Linked DNA regions of Nitrobacter winogradskyi Nb-255. The protein of the gene in region 1 binds, or shares a complex with, the protein of each later gene. Links are inferred from orthologs where the notes say so. Each region holds a gene or a part of one and is shown on either strand. Other genes may lie near its edges.

Evidence for each region.
Region 2: the proteins of trxA (region 1) and NWI_RS16225 are in contact, whole or in part, in an NMR structure (PDB 2IPA), measured with the Bacillus subtilis proteins. The link is inferred for Nitrobacter winogradskyi Nb-255 from one-to-one orthologs.

Annotation. Positions count from the first base shown.
Region 1 is NC_007406.1:54,987-64,618, forward strand. Bases 6,697-9,632 are described here. They hold trxA (thioredoxin), read left to right. Parts: upstream 6,697-7,972; coding sequence 7,973-8,293; downstream 8,294-9,632. Other genes in these bases: addA (double-strand break repair helicase AddA), read left to right, coding at 6,697-7,877; NWI_RS00275 (bifunctional folylpolyglutamate synthase/dihydrofolate synthase), read right to left, coding at 8,489-9,632. Also shown: NWI_RS00255 (nucleotidyltransferase family protein), read left to right, coding at 268-993; double-strand break repair protein AddB, read left to right, coding at 1,114-4,275; more of addA, read left to right, coding at 4,236-6,696. UniProt on the Bacillus subtilis protein: Participates in various redox reactions through the reversible oxidation of its active center dithiol to a disulfide and catalyzes dithiol-disulfide exchange reactions.
Region 2 is NC_007406.1:3,378,504-3,387,995, reverse strand. The notes cover bases 6,697-9,492. They hold NWI_RS16225 (arsenate reductase ArsC), read right to left. Parts: upstream 8,468-9,492; coding sequence 7,925-8,467; downstream 6,697-7,924. Other genes in these bases: NWI_RS16215 (HAD family hydrolase), read right to left, coding at 9,440-9,492; NWI_RS16220 (ArsR/SmtB family transcription factor), read right to left, coding at 8,460-8,822; arsC (arsenate reductase (glutaredoxin)), read right to left, coding at 7,490-7,915; arsB (ACR3 family arsenite efflux transporter), read right to left, coding at 6,697-7,480. Also shown: NWI_RS16260 (efflux RND transporter permease subunit), read right to left, coding at 93-3,269; NWI_RS16255 (efflux RND transporter periplasmic adaptor subunit), read right to left, coding at 3,266-4,687; NWI_RS16250 (FixH family protein), read right to left, coding at 4,684-5,091; NWI_RS18080 (hypothetical protein), read left to right, coding at 5,318-5,629; arsenical resistance protein ArsH, read right to left, coding at 5,709-6,425; more of arsB, read right to left, coding at 6,425-6,696. UniProt on the Bacillus subtilis protein: Catalyzes the reduction of arsenate [As(V)] to arsenite [As(III)]. In vitro, can dephosphorylate para-nitrophenyl phosphate (pNPP).

The DNA.
Region 1 (9,632 bases):
GTGAAGAAAACGTGTTAAATCAAGGTTATAGAGCCCCGCTTCTGATTCCATCAGAAGCGAAAAGGCTCTAGTTCGTTGGATCGACAATGTGCGTGAGCCAGTGTGGTGGTTCAGAAGTTCGCTTCATTGCCCCATCGAGTCCGTCAAGCAAACTTCTGAACCTAAACCACACTAAAATCATAAAGTTGCTGGTGTGCCTTTGATTCCGAAGTTTGCATCAAAGGTTGCGACAAGGGTACGCGAACTTCGGAATCGGGACTCCAGAACATGCCGACCACTCCCACCAAAGCCATGGTGCTCGCCGCGGGCCTCGGCCTGCGCATGCGGCCGCTGACCGAACGGATGCCCAAGCCCATGGTGCCCGTGGCCGGCAAGCCGCTGCTCGATCACGTGCTGGACAGGCTGGCGGACGCGGGCGTCAGCGAGGCTGTCGTCAACGTGCGCTATCTGCCCGACCAGATCATCGATCACGTCGCTCACCGCGACCGGCCGAAGATCATCATCTCCGACGAGCGCGACCAGGTGCTTGGCACCGGCGGTGCGGTGGTGAAGGCCCTGCCGCTGCTCGGCGACGCACCGTTCTTCCATCTCAATGCCGACACGATATGGATCGACGGCGCGCGTCCCAACCTGACGCGGCTGACCGAGGCCTTCGATCCCGCGAGCATGGACATTCTGCTGCTGATGGCGCCGACCGCGAGCAGCATCGGCTACAGCGGCAGCGGCGACTACGCCATGCTCCCCAACGGAGCGCTTCGCAGGCGACAAGAGAACCAGATCGTGCCGTTCGTCTATGCGGGAGCCGCCATCCTGTCGCCCGCGCTGTTCGACGGCGCGCCGGCAGGCGAGTTTCCGCTGACCGCGATATTCGACCGGGCGGGTGAACGGGACCGGCTGTTCGGCCTGCGGCTCGACGGCGTCTGGATGCATGTCGGAACACCCGATGCGGTCCAGGCCGCGGAGAAAGCCGTGCTCGCGAGCCTCGACGCCTGACGGCTGCCTTTCAAATCTTCACCGCTTCCGGAGGATTCTCCGGCGAAGTGGATTCCACTTCGCCCGAAGGTTAAATCCCGCCTATGTCATGATATGCCTGATCTCGAATCAGGATCCTCCATGCGCGTCCGCAACGTCCCCTCCTCAGTGCCGTTTCTGCGCGCGGTCATCACCGCGCTGGTCGACGGGGAGCTGATCGAGGGATTCCGTCCGCGCGCGCAGCCCGAACGGCTTGCCGAAGCCACGCTCTATCTGCCGACCCGCCGCGCCGGCCGCATGGCGCGCGATATTTTCCTCGACGTGCTGGATACCGACGCCGTGATCCTGCCGCGCATCGTCGCGCTCGGCGGAATCGACGAGGACGAACTGGCTTTCGCGCAGGCCGTCTCGTTGCCGCCGGAGACGCTCGAACTGCCGCCGGCGCTGGACGGGCTCGCGCGCCGCCTCGCGCTCGCCCAGCTTATCGACGCATGGGCGCGGCGGCTGAATCTCGGTGACGGCGAGCCAGCGCGGGCCCCGCTGGTGCTCGGCGGTCCGGCCTCGACGCTGACGCTTGCCGCCGATCTCGCGCGACTGATGGACGACATGGCCACGCGCGGCGTGGACTGGCGCGCGCTCGACGGGCTGGTGCCCGAGGCGCTCGACCGCTACTGGCAGATCACGCTCGATTTCCTGAAGATCGCGCGCGACTACTGGCCGGCTCACCTTCAGGAAACCGGCCGGATCGAACCCGCGGCGCGGCGCGACCGCCTGATCGAAGCCGAAGCCGCGCGTCTCGCCGCCCATCATGTGGGACCGGTGATCGCGGCGGGCTCCACCGGCTCGATGCCGTCGACCGCGAAACTGCTGCACGCCATCGCCACGCTGCCGCAAGGCGCGGTCGTGCTGCCAGGACTCGACACCGACCTCGATGAAGAGGCGTGGAGGTTGATCGGCGGCGTCAGGGATAAAGCGAGCGGCGCGTTCATCACGCCGCCCGCCGCCGGTCATCCGCAGTTCGCGCTGCACGGCCTGCTCGCGCGCTTCGGCATCAAACGATCGGAGGTGAAAGCGCTCGGCTTCCCCGCGCCATACGGGCGCGAAATGCTGGCGTCCGAGGCGATGCGGCCCGCGGAGGCGACCGCGCAATGGCATACCCGGCTCGCCGAACCCGAGGTCGCGGATAAGATCGCGGCCGGACTGCAAAATCTCGCCGTGATCGCGGCCGCCAATCCGGAAATGGAAGCGCTCGGCATCGCCGTCGCCATGCGCGAGGCGCGCGACCTGAACAAGACCGCGGCGCTGGTGACGTTCGACCGCGCGCTGGCGCGGCGGGTGATGGCGGCGCTCGGCCGCTGGAATCTCGCCTTCGACGATTCGGGCGGCGATCCGCTGATGGACACGCCTGCTGGAATCTTCGCACGGCTGGCCGCCGAGACCGCGTGCAACGGTCTGGAGCCCCCGACCCTGCTGGCCTTGCTGAAGCATCCGCTGTGCCGGTTGGGACGCGCGGCGGGCGGCTGGTCGCGTGCCATCATAGCGCTGGAGCTTGCGATCCTGCGAGGCCCCCGGCCGCCGCCGGGCGGCAAGGGCCTCGCGGACGAATTCGCGCGCTTTTGCGATGAGCGCGACCAGCTCGATCGCGGCGAGAGTTCCTCGTTGCATCGCAGCGAGCCCCGCGCGGCGCTGAAACCGGACCATCTCGACGATATCAGCGCCCTGATCGCGGCCCTGCGGGATGCGCTCGCGCCGCTCGAAGGCGACGGCGCATCGAGATCGGCGGACTTCACCCTCCTCGCCCTGCAGCATCGCCAGACTATCGAATCGTTATCCTGTGACGATGAAGGCGTCGCCGTCGCATTCGACGGCCGGCACGGCCGTGCCCTCGCTGATGCTTTCGACGATCTGGTTGATGCGGGTGAGCGCAGCGGCCTGACGGTCAGGATCGCGGACTATCCGGAAACCTTCGAGGCCGCGTTCGGCGATCGCGTGGTGCGCCGGCCGCAGGCGACATCGGCAAGCCTGCGCATCTACGGACCGCTCGAAGCGCGTCTGACCCAATGCGACCGCGTCATCCTCGGCGGGCTCACCGAAGGCGTCTGGCCGCCCGCGCCGCCGACCGATCCCTGGCTCAGCCGGCCGATGCGGCACGAACTGGGGCTCGATCTTCCGGAACGGCGCATCGGACTGTCCGCGCACGATTTCACGCAACTGTTCGGCGCCGAGGAGGTCATCCTCAGCCATGCCGCCAAGGCCGCAGGCGCGCCGGCGGTGGCGTCCCGTTTCCTGCATCGGCTCGAAGCCGTCGCGGGCGCGACACGCTGGACATCGGCGAAACAAGCCGGCGCGCGATATATTCAGTATGCCGAAGCGCTCGATCGGCCCAGCGAGGTTACACCGATCGCGCAGCCCGCGCCGAAGCCGCCGCGCACGGCGCGGCCGACGCGCCTGTCCGTGACCGCGATCGAGGACTGGCTGCGCGATCCCTACACCATCTACGCCAGATACATCTTGAAGCTGCTGCCGCTGGAGGCCGTCGACATGCCCTTGTCGGCGGCAGACCGCGGCTCGGCGATTCACGACGCGCTCGGCGACTTCACCAAACGTTATCCGGCAAGCCTGCCCGACGATCCGGAAGACGTGCTGCGCGCCATCGGCGAAAGCCGTTTCGCGCCGCTGATGCAGCGGCCGGAAGCGCGCGCGCTGTGGTGGCCGCGCTTCCAGCGCATCGCGGCATGGTTCGCGGAATGGGAGCCGACGCGGCGGGCGCATCTGGTCAGGATCGACGCCGAGGTCAGCGGAAAAATCGAAATCCCGATCGACGGCGATCGCAGGTTCACTCTGTCGGCGCGCGCCGACCGTATCGAACATCTCGGCGGCGGCCGCTTCGCCGTTCTCGACTACAAGACCGGCAGTCCTCCGAGCAGCAAGCAGGTGCGGCTCGGCCTGTCGCCGCAGCTCACGCTGGAATCCGCGATCCTGCGCAACGGCGGCTTCGCGGGCATTCCCCCCGGCGCATCGGTCAGCGAGCTGGTCTATGTCCGGCTCAGCGGCAACAATCCTGCCGGCGAACCGAGACCGGTCGATCTCGATAACGGCAAAACCGCAACCCGGTCGCCCGATCAGGCGGCCGATGTCGCGCTTGAAGAACTCACCGCGCTGATCCGTGCCTTCGACGACGAGCAGCAGGGCTACGCATCGCTCGACCTGCCGATGTGGAAGGCCCGCTACGGGGTCTATGACGATCTCGCACGGATCAAGGAATGGTCGGCGGCGGGCGGGCCGGGGTCGGAGGAATGGTGAAAGCGCCGCGCCCCGTTCATCCCGACGCCAGCGCGCGCCAGCAGCGTGCGTCCGATCCGGCCACATCGGTGTTCGTGTCGGCCAACGCGGGATCGGGCAAGACGCACGTTCTCGTTCAGCGCGTGATCCGCCTTCTGCTCAACGACGTCGACCCCGCGCGCATCCTCTGCATCACCTTCACCAAGGCCGCCGCCGCGAACATGGCGGAGCGGGTATTCTCGACGCTGGGTCACTGGGTCACGCTCGACGATGAGGCCTTGAACGGGGCGCTGCGCGATGTCGGCATCGCGCAGCCCGGCGCGAGATGGCGCGAGCGGGCGCGAAAGCTGTTCGCCTCCGCGCTGGAAACGCCGGGCGGCCTGAAAGTGCAGACCATCCACGCGCTCTGCACGCGGCTATTGCAGCAGTTTCCGTTCGAGGCCGAAGTGCCGGCGCGTTTCACCGTGCTCGACGAGCGCGACCAGACCGAAATGATGGAGCGCGCCAGCCTTAAGGTCATGCTCGACGCCTCGCAAGATCCGGACAGCCCGTCCGGCCTCGCGCTGCGATACGCCATGAGCGCGGCCACCGATTCAACGCTGCGCGACGTCCTCAATCAGGCCTGCCTGAGCCGGGATCATGCCCTGACCCAGACGGACGACCGCGGCATCGCGCAGGCGATCCGGGACGCCGCCGATGCGCTCGGTGTGGACCCAGCCGAGCGCGTCGAGGACGTCGAACGCGAGATCGTCGACGGGCCGAACCTGCCGCGAAGCAAGTGGCTCGATACGGCGGCGCTGATCGCAACAGGCAGCTCGAACGACGTCAAACAGGCCGAACGGCTGCGTGCCGCCCATGCGGAAGCGGGCGACGCCGCGCGGGCCGATCGCTATCTCGACGTCTTCCTGACGGGTGATGGCAGCCCGCGCAAATCCTTCGTCACCAGGAAGATCAGCGATGCCCGGCCTGATGTCGCTGAAATGCTTGCCGATGAATGCCAGCGCGTGATCGCGCTGCTCGGACGCCGCCGCGCGATCAACATCCGCGACCGCACGCAATCCCTGCTCGTCATCGCCGCCGCGGTCGCCGCCCACTACCGGCGCGAGAAACACGAGCGCGGCCTGCTCGACTATGACGACCTGATCGACAAGACGCTTCGGATGCTGGAGCAGACCTCGCCCGGCTGGGTTCACTACAAGCTCGATCGCGGCGTCGATCACGTGCTGATCGACGAGGCGCAGGATACCAGCCCGAAGCAGTGGGACATCGTCGAGCGCATCATCGCGGACTTCACCACCGGCGAAGGCGCGCGCGAGGGCGTGCGCCGGACCGTGTTCGCGGTCGGCGACGAGAAGCAGTCGATCTTCTCGTTCCAGGGCGCGGCGCCGCGCGAGTTCGACGAAAGGCGGCGCAAGCTGGAGAGGAAGTTCACCGATGCAAAGCTTCCGTTCCGCAAGGAGGATTTCATCTACTCGTTCCGGTCCGGCAAAACGATCCTCGAATCGGTCGACCATGTGTTCCGCGATCCCGCGATCTACGCCAGCATCCACGCGGTCGGCGCCCACCCCGTGCATGAATCGCTGGCGGACGCCGCACCCGGCATCGTCGATCTCTGGAGCCTTGAGGAGCGGGACAAGCGCGAGGAGATGGAGGGCTGGCGCGCACCGTTCGATGCGGTCACCGCAACCAGCCCCGAGGTCAAGCTCGCACGACGCATCCGCGACGAGATCAAGTCGCTGATCGCGCAAGGCGCCATGACCGGACACCTCGGCAACCGCCGTCCGCTCGGTTATGGCGACATCCTGGTGCTGGTGCGGCGGCGGGGCAACGCGTTCGACGCCGTCATCCAGGCGCTGAAGCAGTCCGGCATTCCGGTGGCCGGCGCGGATCGTCTTAAACTCACCGAGCACATCGCGATCATCGACCTGATGAACCTTGCGGATGCGCTGCTGCTGCCAAGGGACGATCTGGCGCTGGCGGTGGCGCTGAAAAGCCCGCTGTTCGGCCTCGACGACGACGACCTGTTCAAACTGGCGTGGCAGCGCAAGGGCACGCTGCGCGACGCGCTCGCCGGGCACGCGACAGCCGATGACAAATTCCGCGACGCCTTCGAAAGCCTGAAGCGGTGCGAAAGTCGCGCCGCGCGCGATACGCCGTTCGCGTTCTTTGCATGGCTTCTGGGCGAGGAAGCCGGACGGCGGCGGATCCTGCGCCGGCTCGGCCATGAAGCCAATGATGCGCTCGATGAGTTCCTCGAACTGGCGCTGACCTGTGAGCGCAAGGCCCCCGCGTCGCTGCAAGGCTTCATGGCGTGGCTGCGCGCCGCCGATACCGAGGTGAAGCGCGACATGGAAATCTCGCGCGACGAAGTCCGCGTGATGACCGTGCACGGCGCGAAGGGACTGGAGGCCTCGGTGGTGTTTCTCGCCGACACCTCGACGTCGCCGGCCGACACCGAACGTCTGAGCCTGATCCGCATGGGGCGCGGCAACGCACCCGCCGGCGTCGCCGGGGTGACGATCTGGGCAGGCAGGAAGGCCGAGGACCCGCCCTGCGTGGCGCAGGCCCGCGCGGCCATGACCGCGGAAACCGAACATGAGTATCGCCGCCTGCTTTACGTCGCGATGACGCGCGCGGCGGACCGCCTGATCGTCGGCGGCTGCAAACCGGCCAACCGCAAGGATGTCCGGGAGTTCTCCTGGTACCACCTGATCGAAAAAGGTCTGGCCAATTCCGGCCTTGCGATGCAGGAGATCGAAACCGCAAGCGGCAAGGTCAAGCGTTTCACCCGGCCAGATCACGATGATCCTGGATCGAATCGATCCAGGATCATGAACGTGATCGATTCTAATATTTTAGAGCGGGATGCGGGCGGAAAACCGCTGCACACTTTTCCTCATCCCGCTCTAGAGGAAGCCGAACCGGATGCCGCGGGCCCGGCACCGCCGGCGTCCCCCGGCGCTACCCGGATCCCGTTGCCGCCGTGGCTGCATCTCGCAGCCGCGCCGGAAGCACCCGCGCGCCGATCGCTGTATCCATCGGATGCCGACGAGGCCGCGCATCAACGCGCGCCGGCCGGCGCCATCCCGGATCAGCGCCACCGCGCGCGACTGCGCGGCACGCTGGTCCATCGCCTGCTGCAATCCCTGCCCGAGGTGCCGCGGGACCGCCGCCGCGAGGCGGCGCTGTCCTATCTCGGGCGCAACGCGAGCGGCTGGGGCAAGACCGAGCACGACGCGCTCGCGGCGCGGGTCGTGGCGGTGCTCGATGATGCGAGGTTCGCCCCCGTTTTCGCGGAGGGCAGCCGGGCCGAGGTCGCGATCGTCGGGCGGCTGACGACGCGGCGGGGCGATCCCCTGCCGGTCTCGGGCCAGATCGACCGGCTCGTGGTCACTCCGCACGGGGTTCTGGTCGTCGACTACAAGACCAGCCCCGCACCCGCGAGCCTGGCCGACGTTCCGCCCGCCTATATCCGCCAGCTCGCGCTCTATCGCGCGATGCTCGCGGGCCTGTACCCGGAACTGCCCGTCAACGCGGCGCTGCTCTGGACCGAGACGCCTGAAATGATGGAGATTTCCGCCTCGACGCTGGATGCCGCCCTGGAAGCCATCATCTCGGTGTGAGAAACCTTGACCCGGGAAGATCGCCTTCTTAACTACATCCGCAGTTTCAAGCGCATTCTTTCGTCGCGCATCTCATCGAGACAACGAGGTATTCCATGGCTGTTGGCAAGGTTTCGGACGCCAATTTCGAAGCGGAAGTGCTCAAGGCGACTGGCCCGGTCGTGGTTGATTTCTGGGCGGAGTGGTGCGGCCCCTGCCGCATGATCGGCCCGGTGCTGGACGAAATCTCCAGCGCCATGGGCAGCAAGGTCAAGATCGTGAAGCTGAACGTCGACGAGAGCCCGAGGACGGCCTCGAAATACGGCGTGATGTCGATTCCCACTTTGATGATCTTCAAGGACGGCGAACTGGCCTCGCGTCAGGTCGGCGCGGCGCCCAAGCAGAAACTTGAGCAATGGATCACCGCCACGGTGTGATCTTTCCGCATTGAGATTTTTTTTCAAGCGGCCGGCGTCAATTCGCCGGCCGTTTTTGTTTGGGTAAGGAGAACGTTGAGGTCAGGGCGCACCCTCCCTTCTCGTCATGCCCGGCTTATTCTCGGTATACACGTCTTTGGAATTTCACGAAGCAAGACGTGGATGGCCGGAATACACCCATTCGAACACAGGATTCTACGCCGGCGGCGTGCCGTTTTCCGACAGCACGTGGCCGGCGAGATACAGCGATCCCGTGATCAGGATGCGCGGCGGAATCTCATAAGCGAGCCGCGCGACCGATCGCAGCGCGGCGGCGACGCTCACCGCGGTTTCGGCGCGCATGTCGAGCGCGCGCACCGCTTCCGCCAGTACCTCCGGCGGCATCGCGTTCTCCATGTTCGGAATCGGCACGGCAATGACATGCCGCGTCAGGCCGGCGAAGTTGGCGAGAAAACCCTTCGCGTCCTTGTTGCCCATCATGCCTGTTATCACCACCAGCGGTCGCGACACCCGCTCCTCGAGATCGCCGAGCGCCGCCGCCGCGATCCGCCCGCCATCGGCATTGTGCCCGCCGTCGAGCCAGAGCTCGGCGTCGCGCGGCGCCTGATCCACGATCCGGCCGGATGTCAGCCGCTGCATCCGCGCCGGCCATTCCGCGCCGGTGACGCCGCGCTCGAACGCCGTTGTCTCGATCGAGAAGCGATCCTGCGCCCGCAGCGTCGCGATCGCGAGGCCCGCATTGTCGAACTGATGCCGGCCGAACAGCCGGGGCGCGGCGAGGTCGAGCAGGCCGCTTTCGTCCTGATAGACCAGTCGTCCGTGTTCCGCGTGGACGTGCCAGTGCTGGCCGGCCGCGTGCAGCGGACTGCGCATCCGCTTCGCCCGCTGCTCGATCACAACTTCGGCTTCGGGCGACTGCTCCGCGCAGATGACGGGCACGCCAGGCTTGATGATGCCGGCTTTCTCGCCGGCGATCTCCGCCAGCGAGCCGCCCAGAAACTCGACGTGATCGATGCCGACGGGCGTGATGACGCTCGCCAGCGGCGTCTCGACCACGTTGGTGCTGTCGAGCCGGCCGCCGAGGCCGACCTCGAGCAACAGCACGTCGGCGGGACTTCGTGCGAACAACAGAAAGGCCGCCGCGGTCTTTATCTCGAAAAGGGTCAGCGGCTCGCCGCCATTGGCGCGCTCGCATTCAAGCAGCGCGTCGCGCAGGGCATCGTCGGCAACCAGCGTTCCGGCCAACCGCACGCATTCGTTGATCCTCACCAGATAGGGCGAGGTAAAGACATGCACGCGCAAACCGGCGGCCTCGAGGATCGCGCGCAGGTAGGCGACG
Region 2 (9,492 bases), 3.3 Mb from region 1 along the record:
AACAGCGCCAGCACGAGGATGCCGAGTAGGCCGGCGAGACCCATACCCCATCCCATGGCCCCCATCATGTCATGCATCATCGGACCCTCCTCTCATTCAGCGGCTGCCTTGAGGCCGGCTGGACACTGTTCGATGATCGTCTCATCGGCGGCCACACTCCGCGGCAGCCGCCACCCCTTGATCAGCGCATAGACGGCCGGGATTACGACCAGCGTGAGCACGGTCGAGGAGACCATGCCGCCGATCATCGGCACTGCGATGCGTTGCATCACTTCCGAACCGGTGCCGGTGCTCCACAGGATCGGGATGAGGCCGGCTGTGATGGCGATGACGGTCATCATCTTCGGCCGGACACGTTCGACGGCGCCGAGCATGATCGCTTCGTAGAGATCTGTGCGGGTGAAGGGCCGTCCTTCCGCCTCCCGCTCAACCTTTAGTTCCGCCATCGCCTGTTCGAGATAGATCAGCATGATGACGCCGGTCTCGGCGGCGACGCCGGCAAGCGCGATGAAGCCGACCGCCACGGCGACCGACATGTTGAAGCCGAGCCACCACATCAACCAGATGCCGCCGACCAGCGCGAATGGCAGCGACAGCATGACAATGAGCGTCTCGGTCAGCGCCCGGAAGTTGAGGTAGAGCAACAGGAAAATGACCAGCAGCGTCACCGGCACGACGATCTTCAACCGCGCTTCTGCGCGTTGAAGATACTCAAACTGGCCGCTCCACGAGACATAGGTACCGGGTGGCAGCTTGACCTCGGTCGCGACCGCTTGCTGTGCCGCGGCGACATAGCCGCCGAGATCGCGGCCGGCGATATCAACGAAGACGTAGACTGCGAGCTGACCGTTCTCGGTGCGGATCGAGGTGGCGCCGCGGGTCAGCTCGACCTTGGCGACCTCGCCGAGCGGCACCGTTCCACCTCCCGGCAACGGCACCTGCACGTCACGAGCGATCGATTGTGGGTCACTCCTGAAAGCGCGCGGATAGCGGATGGTGACGGCGTAGCGTTCGCGACCCTCAACGGTCGTGGTCACCGTCTCGGCCCCGAGCGCGCTTGCGATCACGGCCTGGACGTCGCCAATGGCCAAGCCATAGCGACCAAGCGCGTCGCGATCCGGCACGATGTCAAGGTAGTAGCCGCCGATCACCCGCTCGGCATAGGCACTGGATGTGCCCGGCAGCGATCGCAGCACCCGCTCGATCTCACGAGCCGCCTGCTCCATCTGAGCGAGATCCGTTCCGAACACTTTGACACCGACTGGCGTGCGAATGCCGGTCGCAAGCATATCGATGCGAGCGCGGATCGGCATGGTCCAGGCATTGGAGACGCCGGGAAATTGCAATGCCCGGTCCATTTCGGTCTTCAGGCTGTCGATGGTGACACCGGGCCGCCATTCGCTCTTCGGCTTCAGATTAATGATGGTCTCGAACATCTCCATCGGCGCCGGATCGGTGGCGGTGAGCGCACGTCCCGCCTTACCATGGACCGAAGCCACCTCCGGGAAGCTCTTGATGATCCGGTCCTGCACTTGCAGAAGCTCAGCCGCCTTGGTCACGGAAATCCCTGGTAAGGTCGTCGGCATGTACATCAGTGCCCCCTCGTCGATGCTCGGCATGAACTCCGAACCGAGTTGTCGTGCCGGCCAGACAGTCACTCCGAGGACAATGAGCGCGATAAGGATGGTGAGCGTCTTCGCCTTCAGGACTCCGCGGATGACTGGCCGGTAGACCCAGATCAGGAAACGGTTGATTGGGTTCCGGTGCTCCGGGATGATCCGGCCGCGCACGAAGACCACCATCAACGCCGGCACCAGTGTCACCGACAGCAACGCCGCGGCCGCCATCGCGAAGGTCTTTGTGAAGGCGAGCGGACCGAACATCCGGCCCTCCTGCGACTCCAGCGTGAAGATCGGCAGGAAGGAGACGGTGATAACGAGCAGGCTGAAGAACAGCGCCGGACCGACCTGGCTCGCCGCCTCGATCAGGATTTCGACGCGCGGCTTGTCGGGCGGTGCGCGCTCCAAATGCTTGTGAGCGTTTTCGATCATCACGATGGCGGCGTCGATCATGGCGCCGACGGCGATGGCGATGCCACCGAGGCTCATGATGTTGGAGCCAAGCCCAATCGCCTTCATCGCCGCGAAGGCGATGAAGATGCCGACCGGCAGCATCAGGATGGCGACAAGCGCGCTGCGCAAATGTAGCAGGAACACCACGCAGACCAGCGCCACAATGATGCTCTCCTCGATCAGCGTGCCCTTCAGGGTCTCGATCGCCCGGCCGATCAGTTCGGAACGGTCGTAGACCGGCACGATCTCGGCGCCCTCGGGCAGGCTCGACGCAATCTCGGCAAGTCGCGCCTTGACGTTCTCGATCACGGTCAGCGCGTTGGCACCGAAGCGTTGCAGGACGATGCCGCTCGCGACTTCGCTTTCGCCGTTGAGTTCAGTGATACCGCGCCGTTCGCCCGGCTCGATTTCGACGCGGGCAACGTCTCTCACGCGCAGCGACACGCCACGGTCGGTCTTCAGCACCACATTTTCGATGTCGGCGGCGCTTCTGATATAGCCGCGACCGCGCACCATGAATTCAAATTCGGAGAGCTCGACGGTGCGACCGCCGACATCGGCGTTGCTGGCCTTGACGGCCTCGCGCACGCGGTCGAGCGGGATGCCCAACGCCCGCAGTCTGTTGGGATCGACCACGATCGAATATTGCTTCACGAAGCCGCCGACGCTGGCGACTTCCGCGACGCCATCCGCCTTGGAGGCCCCGAAGCGGATCACCCAGTCCTGCAGAGAGCGCAGCTCGGCGAGCGTCATCTCCTTCGCGACGACGGCGTATTGGTAGACCCAGCCGACACCGGTCGCATCCGGACCGAGGGTTGGCGTCACGCCCGCCGGCAACCGCTGAGCGGCAGCGTTGAGATATTCAAGGACGCGGCTTCGTGCCCAATAGGGATCGGTGCCGTCTTCGAAGATCACATAGACGAAGGAGACGCCAAAGAAGGAGAAGCCGCGCACGACTTTTGACTTCGGCACCGTCAGCATCGAGGTCGTCAGCGGATAGGTGACCTGATCCTCGACCACTTGCGGCGCCTGGCCGGGATAGTTGGTGTAGACGATCACCTGCACGTCCGAGAGGTCGGGGATGGCGTCGAGCGGCAGCGTCTTCAGCGCATAGAGCCCGGCGGCAACGGCGAAGATCGTGCCGACGAATACGAGCACAAGGTTGCGGGCCGACCAGCCAATGAGTCGGGCGATCATGGCCGGGCCTCCGGTGGGGTCAGGCCGCGGAGCGCCGCCTTTAGATTGCTCTCGGCGTCGATCAGGAAGTTCGCCGCGACAACGACACGGTCACCCTCCGCAATCCCCTCGCGGATTTCGGTGAGCCCTTCGCCACGCAAGCCGATCTTCACGTCGCGCGGTTCGAACCGGCCATCTCCACGATCTATGATCACGACCTGTCGCGTGCCGGTGTCGATCACCGCGCTGTCTGGAACGGCAACCACAGGCGCGGCATCGCCGGTGCCGATCTCCACCTCGGCATACATATTAGGGAGCAGAACACCGTCAGGATTGGCAATTTCGATCCGCACGCGCGCGGTTCGCGTCGCTTCACCGACCTGAGGATAGATCAGCGACACACGCCCTTCGAAGGAGCGCCCCGGTAGGCTTCGGACTCGTACCGTCACCGGCGCACCAATTCGAACGGCCGCAAGATCGAACTCCGGAACGTCCGCGAGCACCCAGATGGTCGAGATGTCGGCGAGGCGGAATAGCACATCGCCTGGCGCTGCCTTCATGCCCTCAACGACATTGCGTTCGAGCACGACGCCGTCGCGCGGCGCGCGCCATGTGATCGATAGCGGCACCTTGCGGGTACGCTCGATCTCGGCGATGGCCTCGGGTGGTACTCCCAGATTTTCCAGGCGCTGGCGAGCACCGCCGATAGCGCCGTCGCGACCGCCAATATTGAGATCGCTGAGAAACAGCGCACCCGCGGCAGCGATGTCGGGCGAGTAGAGCCGGACCAGTACCTGGCCTTTCGTCACTCGGTCTCCAGTCGTAACATTCGCCACTTCGTTGACGAAAGCATCGCTCCGCGTTGCAACCACAGAGATGCGCCGCTCGTCGAGCTGGATCATTCCCGGTACGCGCATCAGTCTGCCGACGGTGCGGCGCTTGACCAACTCGGATCGCACACCGGTCCGTTGGAGTTTGCCAAGCGACACCCGCACGACCGAGCCGCCGTCATCCTCGCCTTCATAGACCGGGATGTAGTCCATCCCCATCGAGTCCTTCTTCGGCGTCGGTGAGGTGTCCGGCAGACCCATCGGATTGCGGTAGTAGAGGACGCGCCGCGCGCCGGGCTGCCCGGTCGCCTCGGCTGTCGTCGGCTGCTTCTCTTCGAAGCTCACATCCTCGCTGGCGCGAACGGCGCGGAAAGCACGGCCGTCTGCGGTTTTGCGCGGTGTTGCCGAGTAAGCTGGCTTACCGTCAGGGTCCTGATAGTAAATCACCGCTCCCGTGCCGGCCGGCTCTGCCGCTGCGAAGGTTGCCTCGACACCAAGCCATTCGCGGAGGCCGGTGATCGGAAGATTCCGAACACCCGCCCAATAGCCTCCGGCCCCCGCCGCTAAAATAGCGGCGAGGGCGAGGCCCATGAGAGCGAGCGGTTTCATGGTGTCGCTTTCAGGACCAGTTTGTTCTCGAGCGTTCCGGTTTCACCCTGGATCTTGGCGCCGAGCGAAAGCCGCCAGCCACCAGCCATCGTCAGGTTGGTCTTGAAGCGATAGACGCCCGGCTCGGTCGATGGCAGAGCCTCGATCGGCGCCGCCATCGACTCCATACCGTCGGGCGCCATGTCGATCCGGGTCGCGAAGATGACCGCGTCCGGAACTGCTTTGCCGGATCGCTTGTCGATGAGCCGGACAGCGACGATGGCGCCGTTACCGTGCTTGATCTCAGTTTGAACGAGTCGAAACGCATAGTCCGTGATGTCGGCTTTCGCTGCCGAGAAGGCCGTCACGGAAAGCGCGGCCGCAAGCACCGCCGCAACGGCGCGCTTCGTAAGAGCAGTTATCATAGTTTGAAGTTCCTAGTTTCATCGGAGCACCGTGCGCATGGCCCGGCGTTGCGCGGCCTACGGCCACGCGCTCTCGACCGCCCGAGCACACGCTGGGGCGGCGCGAACCGGCACCGAAGCGCCGGCGATGTTCTAGGTTCTCGGAGGTCGAGCTGGAGGTTCTACCGCGAGCGCATCGCGCACGACGTCGTTGCCTAGAGAAAGAGAATCGCTTTGATCCCAAAAAATGAAGGCAAGACTCGAAAGCGTCGGCGTGACCGAGAAGCACTTGGCCATACAGATCGCCATCAACGGGCAGGACTTCTGGCAATCCGGGACGGCCGGTTTCTCATGCGGGCAGCAGGGCATATCGTCCGGCATCGACGCCATGGAGATATCAGAGGCGGCCGCCACCACGGCTCCGCTCACCGATCCGGTGAACGGTCCAGCAATAAGCCCCACGATCGCAAGGATCGGGAGCAACCTGCGGAGCCAGATGCCTACCCTCATGATCGGAAAATGGCACAGGCTTCGCGTTCTGGGAAGACGGGGAAAATGACCCTTTCGTGAAGAGTCGCGGAACGACAGATCGCGTGTCGGATGGCTTTTTGGCTCATTTCAAGTCGTTGCATTCAATCTCAAGAGGACGCCGCCGACAGGTTCACCCGCCGCATCAGAGCTTCCCCACTTTCCTTGCGCTCGGAATATCGGTCGGTGAGGTAAGCCGAGACATCGCGCGTCAGCAGCGTGAACTTGACCAGTTCTTCCATCACATCGACGACCCGATCATAGTAGGAGCATGGCTTCATCCGCCCAGCTTCATCAAACTCCTGATAGGCCTTGGCAACGGATGACTGGTTGGGGATCGTCACCATCCGCATCCAACGGCCAAGCACGCGCATCTGGTTGACGGCGTTGAAGCTCTGCGAGCCGCCCGATACCTGCATGACGGCAAGCGTTCGGCCTTGCGTCGGCCGGACGGCGCCGACCGACAGGGGAATCCAATCGATCTGTGCCTTCATCACCGCGCTCATGGCGCCGTGCCGCTCCGGGCTGGTCCAGACCTGGCCTTCCGACCAGAGCGAGAGTTTCCGCAGTTCACGCACCTTCGGGTGATCGATTGCCGCTCCATCGGGCAACGGCAAGCCATGCGGGTCGAAGATGCGGGTTTCCGCGCCGAAGTGCTTCAGCAGGCGTTCGGCTTCCTGGGTCAGGAAACGACTGTATGACCGCTCGCGAAGCGAACCATAGAGCAACAGAATACGGGGCGGATGGGTCGAGGGTGTTGCCCGCAGTCGATCAATGCGCGGCACAGCGATGCAATCGGCATCCACATTAGGGAGGTTTGGCAACATCAACGGTTTGCCTCCACAACCGCCGCCGCCTTACCGTCGCGCTCGTACCAACCTTTGGAGCGGTTCACGATCCACACGACGGAGAGCATGACCGGCACTTCGATCAGCACACCGACAACGGTCGCGAGCGCCGCGCCGGAGTGAAAACCGAACAGGCTGATGGCGGCCGCAACGGCCAGCTCGAAGAAGTTGGACGCGCCAATCAGGGCCGACGGCCCGGCGACACAATGTTGCTCCCCCGAGATTCGATTGAGCAAATAGGCGAGCCCGGAATTGAAATAGACCTGGATCAGGATCGGCACGGCGAGCAGCGCGATCACCATCGGCTGCGCCATGATTTGCTCGCCCTGGAAACCGAACAACAGCACCAGCGTCGCCAGCAGCGATACCAGTGAGACCGGCCCGAGCTTCGCGAGCAGCCTGTCGAGCGCAGCCTGCCCGCCGCTCGACAGTAGACGCCGTCGGATGATTTGCGCGACAATCACCGGGATGACGATGTAGAGCGCCACCGACAGTATCAGCGTGCCCCATGGCACCGTGATCGCGGACAGACCGAGCAAGAGCCCCACTATAGGCGCGAAGGCCACCACCATGATCGCGTCGTTGAGCGCGACCTGGCTCAGCGTGAAATGCGGTTCACCCTTCGTCAGGTTCGACCAGACGAATACCATCGCCGTGCAGGGGGCTGCGGCAAGAATGATGAGGCCGGCAATATAGCTGTCGATCTGGTCGGCGGGCAGCAGTGACCGGAACAACCAGCCGATGAAGAGCCAGCCGAGCAAAGCCATGGAGAAAGGCTTCACCGCCCAGTTGACGAACAGCGTCACGCCGATGCCACGCCAGTGACGGCCGACCTCGCCGAGCGCGGCGAAGTCGATCTTGAGCAGCATCGGAATGACCATGAGCCAGATCAGTACGGCCACCGGCAGGTTGACCTTGGCGATTTCCGCCGCGCCGATCGCCTGAAACACGCCTGGCATCACATGGCCGAACGCGATGCCGACGACGATGCAAAGCGCGACCCAGAAGGTGAGATAGCGTTCGAATGTAGACATGATTTTTCCTCACGCCGTCGCGATGCGGCGGCCTTGTTCGTCGATAACGCGCTCACCGTCTTCCTTCGTGAGTTCGCCTTGCTGCGGCGGCAGCAGATCGAGCACGTCTTCGGACGGCCGGCAGAGCTTCACGCCTTTGGGACTGACGACGATCGGCCGGTTAATAAGAATCGGATGCGCCATCATGGCGTCGAGAATCTGGTCGTCGGTCAGTTTCGGATCGGCAAGGCCAAGCTCCGTGTAAGGTATGCCCTTGTCGCGTAAAAGCGCCCGCGCGGAGATGCCCATGCGCGCAATGAGTTGCGCCAGCAGCACGCGCAACGGCGGCGTCTTCAGATATTCGATGATGTGCGGCTCGATGCCGGCATTACGGATCAACGCCAGCGTATTCCGCGACGTGCCGCAGTCGGGGTTGTGATAGATGATGACGTCCATGATCTTTCCTCACGCCGCGCTGTTGCGAGACGAGGACGCGCCGTCCGATTGTCCGATTTCCACGAGCTTGGCCCGCAGGGATGCTCTGTCGAGGCTAGCGACGGGCAGTGCGGCAAAGATGGAGAAGCGGTTCTTCAGATAGCGAAGGGCGGCGACGAACGCGGCTTCCTTCTGGAAGTCGGAGCCTTCCACCGCAGCGGGATCTTCGATGCCCCAATGCGCCGTAATCGGTTGACCCGGCCAGACCGGGCAGGTTTCGCCTGCGGCGTTGTCGCAAACGGTGAACACGAAATCCATGACCGGAGCATCCGGCCCAGCGAATTCCTCCCAACTCTTCGAGCGGAAGCCATCGGCGGGATAGTCGAAGTTCTTCAGCACCTTCAGAGCGAAAGGATTGACCTCGCCCTTAGGCTGGCTGCCAGCGGAAAAGGAACGAAAGCGGCCAGCGCCATCCTTGGCCGCAATGCTCTCGGCGAGGATCGAGCGGGCCGAATTTCCAGTGCAAAGGAAAAGGACATTGAAGATGCGGTTTGGTTGATCTGGATCAGACATGGGGACCGCGTTTCTTAGGTTCGCAACAAGCGGACAGCGCGGCGACGGCCGGATTGCACACCTCGGGATGGCCCTGGCAGCAGTCACGCATGAGGAATTCGACGAGGCTGGAGAGCGTCACTAAGGCCGCGCTGTAGATGATCGACCGCCCTTCGCGCCGAGATTCGACAAGCCCGGCGTGTTCAAGATGACTCAGGTGGAAGGACATGCGGGAGGAGGACGCGCTGTCCATCGCCTCTCCGATGGCGCCAGCGGACATCCCTTCGGGACCGGCTTTCACCAGAAGACGGACGATGCGGAGCCTCGTTTCCTGCGAAAGCGCGGCGAAGGCGTCGAGGGCCTGCTTTTCGTACATCGTTATCTCAACACCTCAATAATTGTTGAGATAATGAATACACCAAGAGTTCGTGTCGCGCCAGTCCTTCGGTGGAAATTCCAACTTCGAGTGCCGCCTATAAAAGGAAGGTACGTGCTAACCCTGCTTTGGTCGCCCGCGTCTTAAGGCTTTGTAGGAATGTACGGGACTTGCGAGACTCGGAGATGCTGCTGGATGTTACATCAATGGCAAGCTTAATTGAGTTTCGAGCTCTAGTCCGAAACGCCCCTGAGCTCCGCGCTCGGATCAGCGCCGCCACTCAGGCCGCTATGGCGTCCCCTAGGTGCGCAAGCGTATCTCGCAGCACACCGGTGTCAGCCGCCGCAAGGTGCTGGAATGCATGACTTGGGCAAGCACGGGTGCCTGCGAATGAGCGTCTCAGGGCGGATGATTGCAAAAACCTGAAGGATAGACGGGAGCCAGCGATACAGCTGGACACAGAACCAGCGATTGCTGTTTGCGAGTCGAACACGGCCACGCAGCTTGCGCCGCAAAACAATCAACTGATGTCGAAGCGCCGCGTTCTCGGCGTCAAGCCGCAACTTCGACTTGCAGGGCAGGCATCTGGGACTGATGCTTTTCGGCGGCGTCGAAGGTCATTGCGTCCCCTCCGAAAACAGCCCCGAGAGCGCCGACCGCGCTGCGACGG